DNA from 3 places in the Peribacillus sp. YIM B13481 genome. Region 1 is predicted to be linked to each of the others. Evidence: riboswitches for the same ligand, from Rfam matches in the RefSeq annotation. Region 1 holds a riboswitch; each other region holds the start of a gene.
What was found. A riboswitch is a leader RNA that binds a small molecule or an ion and turns the genes downstream of it on or off. The one in region 1 is predicted to bind preQ1.

Region 1 (5,216 bases):
AATCCGTTTAAATCAAGCATCAGCATCGGATAAGGATTGTGTTCAAACAATGATTTATAGCGTTGTTCACTATCGAATAATTGTTTCTCCGCGACAACCCTTTCAGAAATATCCCTGCCAATGACGACTAAGCCTTTTCGTGAACCATCCTCATTGAACAGAGGAACTTTGATTGTATCAAAGGTCTTGTGATTGCCGTCGGGAAGAGGGATGATTTCCTCACATCTTGTGATTTCCCCTTTTACCCACGTTTCTTCATCGGAACCTTCACAGTATATCAACGCCTCTTTATAAAATTCGGAGTATTCTGCGAGTTCTCTGTCTTTTTTTCCTTTATAGTCTACATGCTCCAATTGAAATAATTGCAGCCCGAAGGCATTGGATTCAAGCCATCGGCCATCACCATCCTTGAAGTTAACGAAATCCACCATTGAATTGATGAGGGTACGCCGACGTTGTTCCGCTTCTTTTAATTGTTTGAATTCTTCCCTTTTAGCTAAGTAAAGGTATAAGATCAAGCCTATAGATAAAAGGAAAAAAATGCCTTCCGCTCTTTGAAGTTGAATGAAGAACTCTTTGTTATGGATATTTGTAGTTAAAAAATAGTCGAACACGACTAGTGTAAGAATCCCGGATAGGATATAAATTGCTAAAATGGAGCGTTTGGACATGGAGATTCTCCCTGATTTTAAGACATTTCAAAGGTAAAATTACATACACATTTTAACAAACTATCGAAAAAAAATATATGCAGAATCCTAAATAAAAAAACAGGGGCCAATGCGGTCACCTGTTTTTTCTGAATAAGGATAGTTTCTTTTTCTTTTTTGCACGCTTATAGATAATGAAAAATAGTAAGAAAAGGAGTGCAAGTGCAGCTAGCGTATATTGGTTCATTTCAACGGATAGGAATCCATATGGGATTAGAGATAGGAAGAAAAAGTATATAAGGTTGCCTAGTGCCGTAGCAAATAAAAAATCCTTGAAAGTGACGGTGCTGACTCCAGCTGCCAAGTTAATTAAACTTGTTGGGATAAGCGGGAAAATCCTGCCGGTAAAAACGTACATGAAACCATGCTCTACAACAGTTTCTTGCCACTTTTTGCCCATCTTCTTTAAAAGAAGTTCCTGAAACCAGTTTCTTGCTGCATAAAAAATAAACCCTGACGCAACAACACTTGTAAACCAACTCCATAGGTAGCCATATATGAATCCGAATATCGTGACATTGATAGTCAGGAGCAATATTAAGGGGATGATTGTAAATGAATTTTGGACAAACATCAATACGAATGTCACAATAAATGTAAGCAATAAGTTTTCCATCAATATGCCAATAACTGAATCCAAGTCACTTTTCCAAATCAAAGTAAATAATTCTGCATTTAAAAAAATAAATAATACCATTACCAATAGACCGGTTAAAGTCAGGACTTTTTTCAAAGGGTCACCACCATTCTGACTAATAGTTTATCATTTTCAAGTTCATTGGTGAAAAAAGAGCTGTCGCATGATGCAGACAGCTCTGTTTACATTATAGTGGGTTAACGACGCGAAGATTCCTTTATAGCCACTTTTCAAACTGAATTCTTTTGTTCATTCCATAAATAATTGGCGCACCAATCAAGAGGACAACGAACTCACCAACAGCCGTGGTCATCCAACTTAACCAGAATGGTAAGCCAAAGGCAAGGTTCAGTTCAATTGCAATTAAGAACATTGTGAATGTGAAAAAGATAATCGTGGCGATCATTCGTCCTTTAATGCTTTTTATGGACCGAGATACAAAAATGACAAGCAATAAGGCGAGTACGGATTGCCCTACCCCGAAAATCAAATCAAATGGCACCATCGGCGAAAAAAGCAGATTAGATATGAAGACGCCGCCCACGATACCGTAGATATACTTTTTATTGAATACAATCAGATGATTCAACATTTCCGGTACACGAAATTGGAACATCTCAAAAGCAATTGGTTTAAACACCAATGAGACCGCCACATACAAGGGAGCCAATAACCCGTTTATCACGAGTGTACGAACATTCATTTTACTCTCTCCCTAGTTTTTTATCGTGGGATGGTTACGAACCACGTTAAGGCTTTTGCCCGAAGATTAATAGTATCTCATGTAAGCTTGTTTGGTCAATTTGTAAAGAATGGTTGTATTTATAAGGCAGGGGAAGTCCAAAAGGATTTTGATTTATTGTAATGAAGGATGATATTATTTTTGTATGAACTTCAAAGGAGTGAAAATTATATGTGTATCGAGAGTGTCAAAAGCCATTTTAAACAATGGGACCGGGAAGGCGATGTAATGGAGTTCGAAACATCGAGTGCTACGGTGATTGAGGCAGCAGTTACCATCGGCGTTATCCCAGCACGGATCGCTAAGACTCTTTCCTTTAGGGGGGAAGGTGAACATGCTATTTTGGTTGTAGCGGCAGGGGACGCAAAAGTGGATAATAAGAAATTTCGTCAGGTGTTCGGATTCAAAGCACGAATGTTATCACCTGAGGAAGTGCTCGAACAAACGGGCCATGCCATCGGAGGAGTTTGCCCATTTGGACTTGCAAACGATCTAGATGTTTTTCTTGATGTATCAATGAAGCGCTTTGAGTCATTGTTCCCGGCATGCGGCAGTACGAACTCTGCAATAGAACTTACACTCGCGGAATTATTTGAATATTCAGGAGCAAAGGGTTGGGTGGATGTTTGTAAGGCTTGGGAAGGAGAGGGGAATGAGGAAACGGCGGTAGGCAATGCTGTTGATGGCATTTGATTTATGGTGCCAAAAAGATCCAGATGAATGGGATTGAGTCCACTTAGTGGACTTTATTTATTGATGACATGGACATTTTATTATTCAGTTAGCGGTTAAAGCCTTATAAACTTGTTCGAATGCGATTGCTCCAAAACTTTGAAGAGGCAATCGCTCTTAAAGCGGTTCGTGATTGGTAAAACGTGCAGAAAGTTCATAAGCGGAGGATGAAAGATGTTAATTGGAAGCCATGGAAAAAGCAATAGCAGCTATCTTAGTCTTAAAACTCTTTATGAAGAAAATATTACGGTAAAGAGCATAGCCCAGGAGCTTGAGTTTTGCCATAAAAACGATCTGGCGCTGGATATCCAGAAAGCTCTGGAAAAAAAGAATTTTGATATATTGGCAGTGCAAGATCAAGGAGAAATCATCGGATATATAGATAGGGAAGAACTAGGTGAAGGGAGCGTTTCGGAATATTTAAGAAATTTTTCACCAAGGGAAATGGTTTCGGATTCAACCCCTTTGATCCAGCTTCTCCATATTTTTAAGAATAAAACAAGGGTGTTCGTATTGGAGAATAATTCAATTAAAAAGTTGATCACCCATGCCGACCTTCAAAAGCCTCCAATCAGGATGCTCATATTCGGATATATTACCTTATTGGAAATGAGGATGAGCGATATCATCATGGATAGATTTGGCGATGGCACCTGGCATCCAATGATCAGCGAAGACCGTTTAGAAAAAGCAACCGAATTATATAGGAGGAGAATCGATAAAAATGAAGATATCAATTTAATAGAGTGCCTGCAAATCAGTGATAAATTCGACATCCTACATAAGGATAAACAACTGAGGTGTTTCTTCCAAATCCCTTCAAAAAGTAAAGGGAAAAAGGATGCAAATGCCATCCGGAAATTACGTGATAAGATTTCCCATGCTAATGAACTGGGTCTGGACATGTCGTGGATGGAAATCATTGAGGTTGTCGAGTCCTGTGGCCAACTGCTCGAAATCTCTGAATCCTATCAGTATGAAAAATAAGGATCCGGCTATCATGCTGGTTCTTTTTTATCGTTTAGATCCAGACAGAAAAAAACTGCCCATATCAGGCAGTTTCCCCGTAAACTCAAAACTCCGGTAGTTGATCCAGGTTATTTTCTTTTATCCCATCGGGCTCACTCCGCAATATGTCACGGCCATATTTATGAAAGACGTCAACATTGGCCAGGTTGCCTGCTTTGGCTTCCGAAAGGGCAGTGGGGTAGTCGAGCTCGCGGCCGGAGTCCGTCTTGATGGCGATAATATTGTCCTCTTCATTTTTCCTTACGGCGATGATTTCTTCTTTTCCAGCTGAATCAAGTTGGTTTGCTTGCGGTGTTCCTTGCTGTTTATAGGATTCATAGGCTTTTTCAAATTGGTCCATGTTTTAGACACCTCCTATTTATAGGGTGAGCTATTTGGTCTGCAATATACAAACCGGATTTCGTCCGACTTGAGCCGTTAATTCGTCCAGAAGTGCCGACTTTTCGGCACTTTTTTTTAGTGAATGCTGTTGTCTTGGCCTTTTGAAGTGGCATGGCACTTGCATCTTGTATGTGTGGTAGTAAAAAAATATCCACTTAATTAAGGGAGGAATATGAATCATGAATGTAAAACAAGGGGAAAGCACTTTCAATGCAAAACAACAGATTAGGACAATGAAGGCAGCAGTCGTCAATGAATTTAACCAAGAACTTGAGATTAAAGAAGTACCCATCCCAGACTTGGTTTATGGTGAGATATTAGTGAAAATTAAAGCATGTGGCGTGTGTCATACCGATTTACATGCGGTACATGGCGATTGGCCAGTTAAACCTAAACTTCCGCTTATCCCTGGACATGAGGGTGTAGGCATTATAGAAAAGGTGGCAGAAGGCGTAACTTCCTTGAAAGTAGGTGACCGTGTTGGGATCCCATGGCTTTACTCGGCCTGTGGCGATTGTGAGTATTGTCTGACTGGAAGGGAGACGCTTTGCTTGGATCAACTGAATGCAGGCTATTCCGTGGACGGGGGATATGCGGAATACTGTAAAGCACCTGCCAAGTATGTGGTGAAGGTTCCTGATGGGCTAGACTTTGCGGAAGTTTCACCGATTTTCTGTGCGGGTGTAACGACTTATAAAGCACTTAAAGTATCAGAAGCGAAATCTGGTGATTGGGTAGCGATCTATGGAATTGGCGGATTGGGACATGTTGCCCTTCAATATGCGAAAGCGATGGGCTTTAATGTCATTGCTGTCGATATTCAAGATGATAAGCTTGATCTGGCAACGGAGCTGGGGGCGGATTTCACTGTTAATGGGCTTAAGACTGATCCTGTACAAGCCATAAAGGATAAAGTTGGTGGTGTGCAGGCAGCCATTTCTGTAGCAGTTACGAAAAAGGCATTCGAACAGGCATACAGTTCAGT
Region 2 (5,216 bases), on a different contig from region 1:
GATGTAGTTTAAAAGGAACATAAACAAAGTCGCTCTTTTTTTCTGATTCAGATTGAGAGTTTAATGTTCACAAACTGACGCATTTAAATTGGTATCATATGAAAAAAGCTATTAAAAGTGGATTTAGGGGAAAATCGTTATCGAGGAGTTCTTTGAATAGAACAAAATTCATTAGAATACTATAAATGAAATACAATAAATCTGGATTTAAATGCGAAAAGTAATTTTGATGATTATGTCTAAAAGGGTAATAAAAAAAGCAGGTATCTAAAGCGATGCCTGCTTTTTTAAGCTTTCCATTGTTTTTCCACTTGATTAAGGGCTTGTTGTAATATTTCTTCTTGATTAGTACCTGGTTTAGTAAGGACGTTAGTTTGATAAGATTTTCCTTGGAAATCAACTGTTACTGTAACTTTTACCATTATACATCTTTCCTTTCTTGGTTCAGTAATGAGGTGGTTGTACCTACTTCTTTTATACCCGTAGGGGAAGACTTTTCAAACATTGCGAAGTAGCAAAGTGTGGAGATCTAATATTCAAAATTATCTGATATTTAGAAGGGGATGTCAACACTTTTTTTTGACAGACTCCATTTCCTGATTTATTTTTAGGCTGTTTTCACATACTTTGTTGCTATTTACCAGGTAGTGAGTTGTGGTTGATTTCCCTCCAGATGCTCGCTTTCCGCGGGGCGGGCGGTGAGCCTCCTCGGCGTAAACGCCTGTGGGGTCTCACCTGTCCCGCTGCTCCCGCAGGAGTCTCGCACTTCCGCTCCAATCAACCTTAAATAGTTTCGTTTTAAAAACAACAATCTTTACGAAAAGAACCTATTTTTATGTGTACAAGGCTTGTGTATTGGGGTCAGACCATACCCTTTTTTTGCGGCTATATAAAGACGACCTGGCTTGTGTGCGTATAACAGCCAGGTTGTTTTTGTAAAATTAACTATTCATATTTTAGTTAAGATAATTCCGATTAATGCTGCAAGTACGCCGGCAATTTGATAGGATTTAAGTTTTTCTTTGAATAAATAACAACCAGCGAATACGACAACTAAACAGTTCAGGCTGACGACAGGGAAGATGATGCTGGCGATTCCAGTATTTAATGCAAAGAAATAACATCCATAGGCTATGATGCTTAATAATCCTACGAGTGATCCAATTTTCACTTCCATTAACTTAATCTTCTCATTCTTGATGGCTAATGCCGAAATGAGATAAAGTGTTCCGCCACCATACATTGATACTAGGATATCAAGGGAGTTTAAATGAAGACGGGTTGATGTCGTCATTAAGATACCTAGCACACCAAATGAGAAAATCGCAAATAATGTGTGCATCATCCAAGGTAAATATTGATGATTGCCCTTAGCATTAGGTGTATACTGAATGACAAGGGTAGCGAGCAGCATGCAGACAATTCCGCTCCACTGCAGCGAAGAAATATGCTCATGAAAAATTAATGCAGCACAGAGGATGGGAAATATTGCATTTGCTGCGATCAGTGGTGATGTCAAACTTGCCGGCCCTTTTTCAAAGGCGCTTGCCATCTGGATATTACCGTTAGCGTTCAGTACACCAATGGCTCCACCAAGCAAGATGGATAGCCAGTTAGTAGTCAAACCATCTACAAATCCGCTATATAAAAGTGCCATGATGAAGGCGGTAAAATAAAAGAAAAATTGGATATGTACCTTTGAGTAACCCTTTCCGCTACTCCATTTAAAAATGCTGTTATTGATTCCGAAACATAAACTGGTGATAAGAGCCGCAAAAATCCACATTGCTTTAATCTCTTCCTTCATGTAGGATAAACTTCTTCTACATTTTAAGCCGAATACGTGTAGGAATCAAACTAAAATAAAAAGTAGATTGACAGATTAAATATTTTTTTCTATATTTACTATGACAATTTTAAAATATTTCCCGATAAACGGGAGAGGTTCATAGCTTCACCCTCTTAAAAAAACTATGGCTTTGATTTTTTTTGCGAATCAACCATATCTTTGAGGAGATATGGTTTTTGTTATATAGAGGCCCATTTTATGAATCTCCCCTGACAAACGTGGATGAGGAGGACTTTTTATGTCTGGAAGAAAAGAAGAAGAATTAAAAAAAGATATCACACTGCTTGGGAATCAAGGGACAAAATATACATTTGACTATGCGCCTGAAATTCTGGAATCATTCGATAACAAGCATCCGAACCGGGATTATTTCGTCAAATTCAATTGCCCGGAATTCACTAGCTTATGTCCAATAACGGGCCAGCCGGACTTTGCGACCATTTACATCAGCTATATTCCAAGTGTGAAGATGGTGGAAAGCAAGTCATTGAAACTTTATTTATTCAGCTTCCGTAATCATGGTGATTTCCATGAAGACTGCATGAACATCATCATGAATGATTTAATCGAGTTGATGGATCCCAAATATATTGAAGTCTGGGGCAAGTTTACACCTAGGGGCGGAATTTCCATCGATCCTTACACAAATTATGGTAAACCAGGTACGAAGTATGAGGAAATGGCGGATTACCGCTTGATGAATCATGACTTATACCCGGAAACCGTGGATAATCGCTAATGATTAGAAAAAGACAACTGGCTTATGCCGTTGTCTTTTTTTTGGGTTTTTGTTATTCTCATTCAGTAAACTCACTATTTTGTATTTTTTAAAAACACAAATGTCCTCCTGGAACGGAATTACCACTTGATTGTTTCGTGAAAAAACGTAATAATAGGAAGAGTTAATTTTGACAGAATATTTTCAAAAATAGGGGATGTCGTGATGAAAGTTGCAAAGTTTGGCGGAAGTTCACTTGCGTCAGGAGAACAGTTGAAAAAGGTATTCGAAATTGTAGTTGCTGATCCAGAGAGGAAGATTGTTGTCGTTTCGGCTCCAGGGAAACGCAATTCAAATGATATAAAGGTGACGGATCTATTGATTGAGGCTGCGGAACAGCAGCTGCGCGGGGATAACGGAGAGCATTTGATAGAAGATGTGGTATCCCGCTATGCGAGCATTGCTGAAGAGCTGGATATATCCGAGGAGGTCATCACTGGGATTCATGGAAATCTAAAAGCACTGTTGCATGGAGACCAATCTAACCCGAAGCGCTATTTGGATGCTTTAATGGCCAGTGGCGAGGATAATAATGCGAAGCTGGTTGCAGGTTATTTTCAAAGCCGTGGTGTAGAGGCTCAGTATATAAATCCAAAGAAGGCTGGCTTGATCGTAACGGATGAAGATGGATTTACCCAGGTGATGCCAGAATCGTATGATCGGTTATATGCTCTACGTGATGAGCCAGGAATCGTAGTATTCCCAGGGTTCTTCGGATACACGTTAGATGGTGAGGTTTTAACATTCTCAAGAAGCGGTTCCGATATTACGGGTTCGATTCTTGCGAATGGGGTCAAAGCCGATTTGTATGAGAACTTTACGGACGTGGATGCCGTTTATGCGGTGAATCCAAATGTGGTTTCCAATCCGAAGGGAATCAGGGAATTAACCTATCGTGAAATGCGGGAGCTTTCTTATGCCGGTTTCTCGGTATTTCATGATGAGGCGTTGATTCCTGCATTCCGTGCGGGAATACCAGTCCATATACAAAATACAAACAATCCGGCTGCACAAGGGACCCGCATTGTAAGTTCACGGGATAATACGAATGGGCCGGTTATTGGGATTGCAAGTGATAAAGGATTTTGCAGTATTTACATTAGCAAATATTTGATGAACCGGGAAGTTGGTTTTGGTCGGAAACTGCTGCATATCCTTGAAGATTACGGAGTTTCGTATGAGCATATTCCATCAGGCATCGATGATGTGACACTTATTCTAAGGCAGGACCAGATGGAGGGTGAAACCGAGAAGAAAATCATTTCACGAATCAAGAAAGAGCTACATGCCGATGAGGTGAATGTGGAGCATGATCTTGCTTTGATCATGATTGTAGGTGAAGGAATGCGTCATAATGTCGGTACAACGGCAAGGGCGTCAAAAGCGCTGGCCGAAGCAAAGGTGAACATTGAAATGATCAACCAAGGCTCTTCGGAAGTAAGCATGATGTTCGGTGTGAAAGGGCACAGTGAAGAGACGGCCATTCAGGCCTTATATCACGAATTTTTTTGAGTAAGAGCGTTTAGGGACCTCCTTGAAAAGGGAGGTTTTTTTGGATATGAATTGTCCCCGCCAATAATAAGTTGAACTCCATGATTGTGAAAAACGAATGATGGAAAACAATTAAGTTCGAGTGAATAAAAGACGCGCCGAGGGTAGCGCGTCATGTTTAGTTCAGGACCCATTTGTCCTTTAAGAATAATATCCTTGAGACAGTAAAGAAGAGGATGATCGAGACAATGAGGGAGCTGGCTGTCAGGAAGATATTCTGAATATCAATCACACCATATATCAATTCTTTAAAGAGTGCGAAGATGTTTAAAATCGGCAGCAGGAAGTGCTTGTTTGTTAACTCATGTAAACCTGTGCCTCCTAAAAACAATGTCGGCAAAATGACGAGCATAGTAATGGGCGATAAATAGTTTTGTGATTCCTTTACAGTTTTCGAAATGATGCTTGCGGATATGATTCCCCCTTACAAGTTTGGACATGAAAATATAATTTAGATCACGGCTGTTCTCTTCTATATAAAGCGATTCCAGCTTCCCTTTATAAATCAGTTCCCCTTTATGCATCATTGCTACAGAGTCACAGAGCAATGTTACTTCTTCCATGATATGGCTTGAAAAAGACGTTCCCCTCTCATCTTTGCCTTTAAAGGATCATGACGTTGTGGCACTGATAGGGAATGTCCTCGCAAATGCGATAGAAGCTGCTGCATCATGGCAGGAGGAAAGAAGGGAGATAGCCCAAATTACGCTCCATTTTTATAAGCGGAGTGGTATGTACCTATTATCATGCAGTAACAGTTGTCTGCCAGTACCTAATCCCATTCTGGACGGACTGTTTGAAAAATACGGTCAAACCACGAAATGGGGGCAGCATGATGGGATGGGTACGAAAATCATCGCTAATATCGTGAAAAAACATCAAGGATATTTGGATTTCACCTATAAAAGTGAAGAATTCAACTTAAAAATTAAGGTGCCGGCTATTAAATAATCATCTTTAAGGGGTTATTATAAGTGAAAAACAACATTTGCCTGCGTTTTGCTCTTAAATATAAACGGAAAGCCTCCAAATAGAAGA
Region 3 (5,216 bases), on a different contig from region 1:
TTGACTGAAGCTAGAAACCTTTTTGCAACCTTAGGGTATTCGAACGTCTCAATGAGACAATTGGCTAAATCATTGGATTGCAGCCATGGAGCCATCTATTATCACTTTAAAAATAAGGCAGAAATATATTATAGTTTGGTGAAAACGGATTTTTCCGTTTTAAATCATTTAATCGATGATATCACCATGTCGGAAAATGACCCTTCTCAAAAAATCGAAAAGATTTTATTATGCTTCATTGAGTTTGGTTTAACACAACAGAATCATTATTCCATCATGTTTTTATCCAAGGAAAAAGAAATTCAGCAGTTACTTCAATTCGATTCTAATAAAACCTATGAAAAGCTAATCCAATCCTTGACAGAATTAACCGACAACAAACTGAATCCTGCATCCATATGGTCCATTTTCCTTTCCCTTCACGGATTCATAACTTTTTATATCAATTCTGAACTATCCTATCCAGATGTAAAAGGTTTAGCTTATTTTCACGTGAAAAATATCATCAAGAACATTGTTTGATTTTTCACTAAAATTATTGACCAATGGTTAATTAAATTTTGGGAGGTTGGAAAATGGTAAAGAAATTCCTTCATATCGAAGGACTCATGGTCCTTTTAGCGATGATTTACATCTATTCGTTATATGAATTCAGCTGGTGGATTTTCCTTTTATTTATTTTATCGCCTGATGTTTCCATGTTGGCCTATCTAATTGATGATCGAGTTGGAGCAAAGGTTTATAACCTATTTCACACTTATACCCTGTCCATTTTCATGATTTTGCTAGCCATTTTTCTAAAGTCTGATGCGCTTATGATGATCGGGTCAATTTGGACCGCACATATTGGAATGGATCGGTTATTTGGGTATGGCCTTAAATACACATCATCCTTCAAAGCTACACACCTTCAAAAGGTATAGGTAGCTTTCCATATGTAAAAGGCAGTGTGATTACGCATCACACCGCCTTCTGTCTCTGATCTTTACACGCCTCGCTTGTTGCCCCATATATAAGTATGAAGCTGTGGCAGCACTTTCACATCATTCAATTCATCATCGGCTATCACTTTATCAATTAGCTCCTCGTATTTTCTCAAAAGCCCGCTGATCAATTGACGATCATCCGCCGTACTGCTGTCGTCATTGCCGACCTGCAGATAAAAAGGAATATCGGGGTAGCGGCCATGTACATTTTTAGCATATTGATAATCCTCTTCGTTAAAGACGACTACCTTCAATGAGACATGGTTTTCAGGGTTTCGATTGGCAAGGTTCGATATGATTTGGTCGAGCACCGTAAAGTCCGTGTTCATTTTTGAACTCGGCGGCTTAGGAGAAATAGTCAATTCATCAATATCGAGAAACCAATCCTGCCATCTGCTCCCTTGTGTTTCGACACCTATTTTCATTTTATTTTCATGTAGGATCGCTACCAGGCTGTTTAAGTTTTTCAGCAGTGCCGGGTTTCCGCCTGATATCGTCACGAAGGAAAAACCGGCACCCCCAATCCGCTTCAGCTCATCCCATATTTCCTCGGCAGTCATTTGGACGGTATCTTCCTTACCGGTGCCATCCCAAGTAAATGCGGAATCACACCAGGCACATGAATAATCGCAGCCAGCCGTCCGAACGAACATGGTTTTTTGGCCAATGACCATTCCCTCACCTTGGATGGTCGGTCCGAAGATTTCCATAACCGGGAGTTTACTCACTTTCCATCCACTCCCGTCTGGCTTCGGCATAGCTTGTCGGCGTTTCGTATAGTCGAACGAATTCGACCCTAGCACCCTCATATTCCTTTAATGAAAGGGCTTCGGCCATTTTTTCATAAATCCAGACAACCATATTTTCAGCCGTAGTGTTCATGAGCGGCAAGGTTTCATTCAAATAACGATGATCAAGGTGGATTTCAATTTCATTTTTCCATATATCCTTGATGTCCCCGAAATCTATCATCAAACCGCGTGAATCCGTGTACCCGCTCAATCCGAAAATGACCTTATACGTATGGCCATGCAAGTTCTTGCATTTTCCTTCATAGTCATGTAGATGGTGTGCTGCGTCAAAGGTAAATTCCTTACTGACCATGACCCTTTTAGTTGTATATTTCAATTGGCTGCGCTGAATATCTTGATCTATTTTTTGGAGTTTATCTACTATAGTAAAACCGTACATCACGAAAGCACCTTCCGTCTGCTTACATAGTCATCCAATCCTTTTTTCCGCAACTTACATGCCGGACAATCTCCACAGCCGTCTGATATGATTCCGTTATAGCAAGTCAGGGTCTTTTCGCGGACAAAGTCGAACGCGCCAAGCTGATCGGCAAGCTCCCATGTTTCCTCTTTATTAAGCCACATAAGCGGCGTATCAATCACGAATGACTGGTCCATCGACAAGTTCAAGGTCACATTCAACGATTTAATGAATACATCCCGGCAGTCCGGATATCCGCTGAAATCCGTTTCACAGACACCGGTGACAATATGTTTAGCGCCAATCTGACTGGCCAACACTCCGGCAAACGATAGGAACAGTAAATTCCGCCCTGGTACGAACGTCGACGGCAATTCCCCGTCTTCCCCGTCCTCCACTGCAATGTCACTTCTCGTCAAAGCATTCGGTGCCAGTTGGTTCAGCAGCGACATATCAAGGATATGATGGTTCACGCCCAATTCCTTGGCAATCTCTTGAGCGCATTCGATTTCCAAGCTGTGCCGCTGATTATAATCAAACGTCACCGCTTCCACTTCCTCATATCTCTCCATCGCCCAGAACAGGCACGTCGTACTGTCCTGACCTCCGCTAAACACAACCACTGCCTTTTCTTTCTTCTTCATTTCTATAAAACTCCTTTTTACGGAAAAAAACAGCACCCTAAGAAAAGAGCACTGTTTCTCCTTAGTTTTTTTGAGAGGGTAGCTAGAACCTCTTCCGCCATAATGCGGAATATTATATTTTTCCAAGTCAATAGTAACTTGAAAACGAGAAGAAATCAAGATGTTTGGATTATGGAAAATCACACCTAACGGAAAACTTGGTTATCTTCTCATCTGCTTAAATAACCCATTATTTATCCGATAAAAAAGAGTGAATAAAATATCGATAAAGGGGTTCATTAATTTGAAAAGTATTAAAGGAAAGATATTGGCAGCATTTTCACTCATCATATCTTTGTGTATCATCTTAGGAGCATTTAATATTTATAGCAGCAATAAGTCACTTGTACATTCCAAAGATATTATTAGCCAAAAATTGCCGATTCTAATTGATGAAGAACAACTACTCAATAATGTTGCACAAAGAAGCGCACTCGCAAGAGGCTATATTCTATTTGGCGACGAAAGTAATAAAGAGAAGTTCTTAAAATATACCGAAGAAAGCAAAGTCATTCAGGAGGATCTTTTAGCCTTAAGTGATTCTGAAAAAACGAAGGAATTGATTGAGAAAAGCGTGGATTGGAGAACGATTATTATAGACCGCGTATTTACACAATATGATCAAGGAAATGAAGAACGTGCTATAGAAATACTAAAGGATGAAGTTGCACCAATAAGCAATGAATTGATGGATGGGTTTAGAGAGCTAGCTTCCGAACGCGAAAAAACGATTGTCTCTTCAGGTGAAACCGTCATCGCAAGCGGGAAATCGGTTAAGTCTACAAGTATCATCATATCCATTGCGGCAGTCCTTATCGGCCTTGTGCTTGCACTTGTGACTGCAAACCTCATTACCACCCCCCTCCTTAAAGTCAGGGACAGGATGAAAATGGTTGCTGACGGAAAACTGAATCATGAGCCCCTGGAGCAAAAGTCAAATGATGAAATGGGTGAATTAACGGTATCCGCCAACCAAATGCAGAAAAACCTTCGTGATACGATTGAAAAAATGCTGGTTGTATCCGAATCCGTTTCCAACCAAAGCGAGGATCTGACTCAATCAGCAAATGAAGTGCAACAGGGCAGCAAACAGATTGCGACTACCATGTACGAACTTTCGGAAGGCTCGGACTCACAAGCCAACCGGGCAGCTGAAATGGTCCGCATGATGGATGATTTCACCGGCAAGATCGAGCAGGCCCATCTTGAAGGAATGGAGGTATCTCAAAGTCCGACCGAGATCCTATCCTTGACCAAGGAGGGCACCACTTTAATGCGCAGTTCGGTCCAACAAATGCAAATGATTGACGGAATTGTCAAAAATGCCGTCGGGCAAGTGAAAAGGCTCGATTCTCAATCACAGGAAATCTCACAGCTTGTGCAGGTCATCAAAGATATATCCAATCAAACCAACCTATTGGCGCTGAATGCAGCCATAGAAGCTGCACGCGCTGGTGAACATGGCAAGGGCTTCGCCGTCGTCGCAGCTGAAGTGCGGAAACTCGCTGAAGGGGTCACACAATCCGTTGGGGATATCACCGATATTGTCACCGCTATTCAAACAGATTCAAAAACGGTCGTCCACTCCCTGGAAGATGGTTATACACAGGTGGATGAAGGCACGAAACAGATTACGCTCACCGGCCAAACCTTTGAAACAATCAATCACTCTGTCGGGAATATGGGAATGAAAATACAGCATATTACAGCTGAATTGAACTATATCTCCAAAAATAGTAAAGAAATCAATCAGGCCATCGAAGATATCGCAGCCGTTACTGAAGAGTCCGCGGCAGGAATCGAACAAGTTTCTGCCTCCGCTCAACAATCCAGCTCTTCGATGGATGAAATCACGAATCATGCCTGTGAACTCGCATCTTCTGCTGAACTGCTAACCGAACAGGTCAAGAAATTCCAATTATGATACTAGAAAATTTCCCGTCACTTGAACGCGGGAAATTTTCTTTTTCTCCCCTTCATGTTGATTGTTTCGTTTTCGTGTATTTGGGGTATAAAAGACTATACGCATTAATAATCATGAAAAGAAAAATCTATCAAAAGGGTTGGAAGTGAATATTTTCTTTTGTTTTCAGAATATTTAGTGTATAATGAATTTATTAGGAATATTCTTACTGAAATACTTCTCACTTCCAATACCCACTTACTGGAAATCACCAGTACAAGAACTCACTTGATCCAGCATTTCATTTCAACCCAATGCACGGGCCCTTATACTCAGTAAGGCTCATTGCACGCTTTCTTGCAAACCAAACAATTCACAACTTTTTTCACACAAAAAGCATAAATTTCACTCCAAAATTGTAAAAAAAGGTTA

Region 2: linked by a shared signal. The riboswitch ahead of queF (preQ(1) synthase) and the one ahead of ACFX4X_RS12485 (QueT transporter family protein) in region 1 are both predicted to bind preQ1.
Region 3: linked by a shared signal. The riboswitch ahead of queC (7-cyano-7-deazaguanine synthase QueC) and the one ahead of ACFX4X_RS12485 (QueT transporter family protein) in region 1 are both predicted to bind preQ1.

Annotation. Positions count from the first base shown of each region.
Region 1 is NZ_JBHZPE010000018.1:26,984-32,199, reverse strand. It holds gene ACFX4X_RS12495 (PAS domain S-box protein) at 1-671, opposite strand, end outside; gene ACFX4X_RS12490 (TVP38/TMEM64 family protein) at 787-1,443, opposite strand; gene ACFX4X_RS12485 (QueT transporter family protein) at 1,565-2,050, opposite strand; PreQ1 riboswitch class I at 2,057-2,101, opposite strand; gene ACFX4X_RS12480 (YbaK/EbsC family protein) at 2,261-2,782, shown strand; gene ACFX4X_RS12475 (hypothetical protein) at 2,996-3,808, shown strand; gene ACFX4X_RS12470 (DUF3892 domain-containing protein) at 3,894-4,190, opposite strand; gene adhP (alcohol dehydrogenase AdhP) at 4,465-5,216, shown strand, end outside.
Region 2 is NZ_JBHZPE010000025.1:12,517-17,732, forward strand. It holds gene ACFX4X_RS14955 (YfmQ family protein) at 1-12, shown strand, start outside; gene ACFX4X_RS14960 (BA3454 family stress response protein) at 288-422, opposite strand; gene ACFX4X_RS14965 (DMT family transporter) at 950-1,807, opposite strand; PreQ1 riboswitch class I at 1,936-1,981, shown strand; gene queF (preQ(1) synthase) at 2,088-2,588, shown strand; gene ACFX4X_RS14975 (aspartate kinase) at 2,793-4,139, shown strand; partial or broken gene ACFX4X_RS14980 (ABC transporter ATP-binding protein) at 4,598-4,759, opposite strand; gene ACFX4X_RS14985 (GHKL domain-containing protein) at 4,740-5,129, shown strand.
Region 3 is NZ_JBHZPE010000005.1:91,253-96,468, reverse strand. It holds gene ACFX4X_RS05540 (TetR/AcrR family transcriptional regulator) at 1-522, shown strand, start outside; gene ACFX4X_RS05535 (DUF4260 domain-containing protein) at 576-923, shown strand; gene queE (7-carboxy-7-deazaguanine synthase QueE) at 986-1,714, opposite strand; gene queD (6-carboxytetrahydropterin synthase QueD) at 1,707-2,177, opposite strand; gene queC (7-cyano-7-deazaguanine synthase QueC) at 2,177-2,842, opposite strand; PreQ1 riboswitch class I at 2,898-2,940, opposite strand; gene ACFX4X_RS05515 (methyl-accepting chemotaxis protein) at 3,126-4,805, shown strand.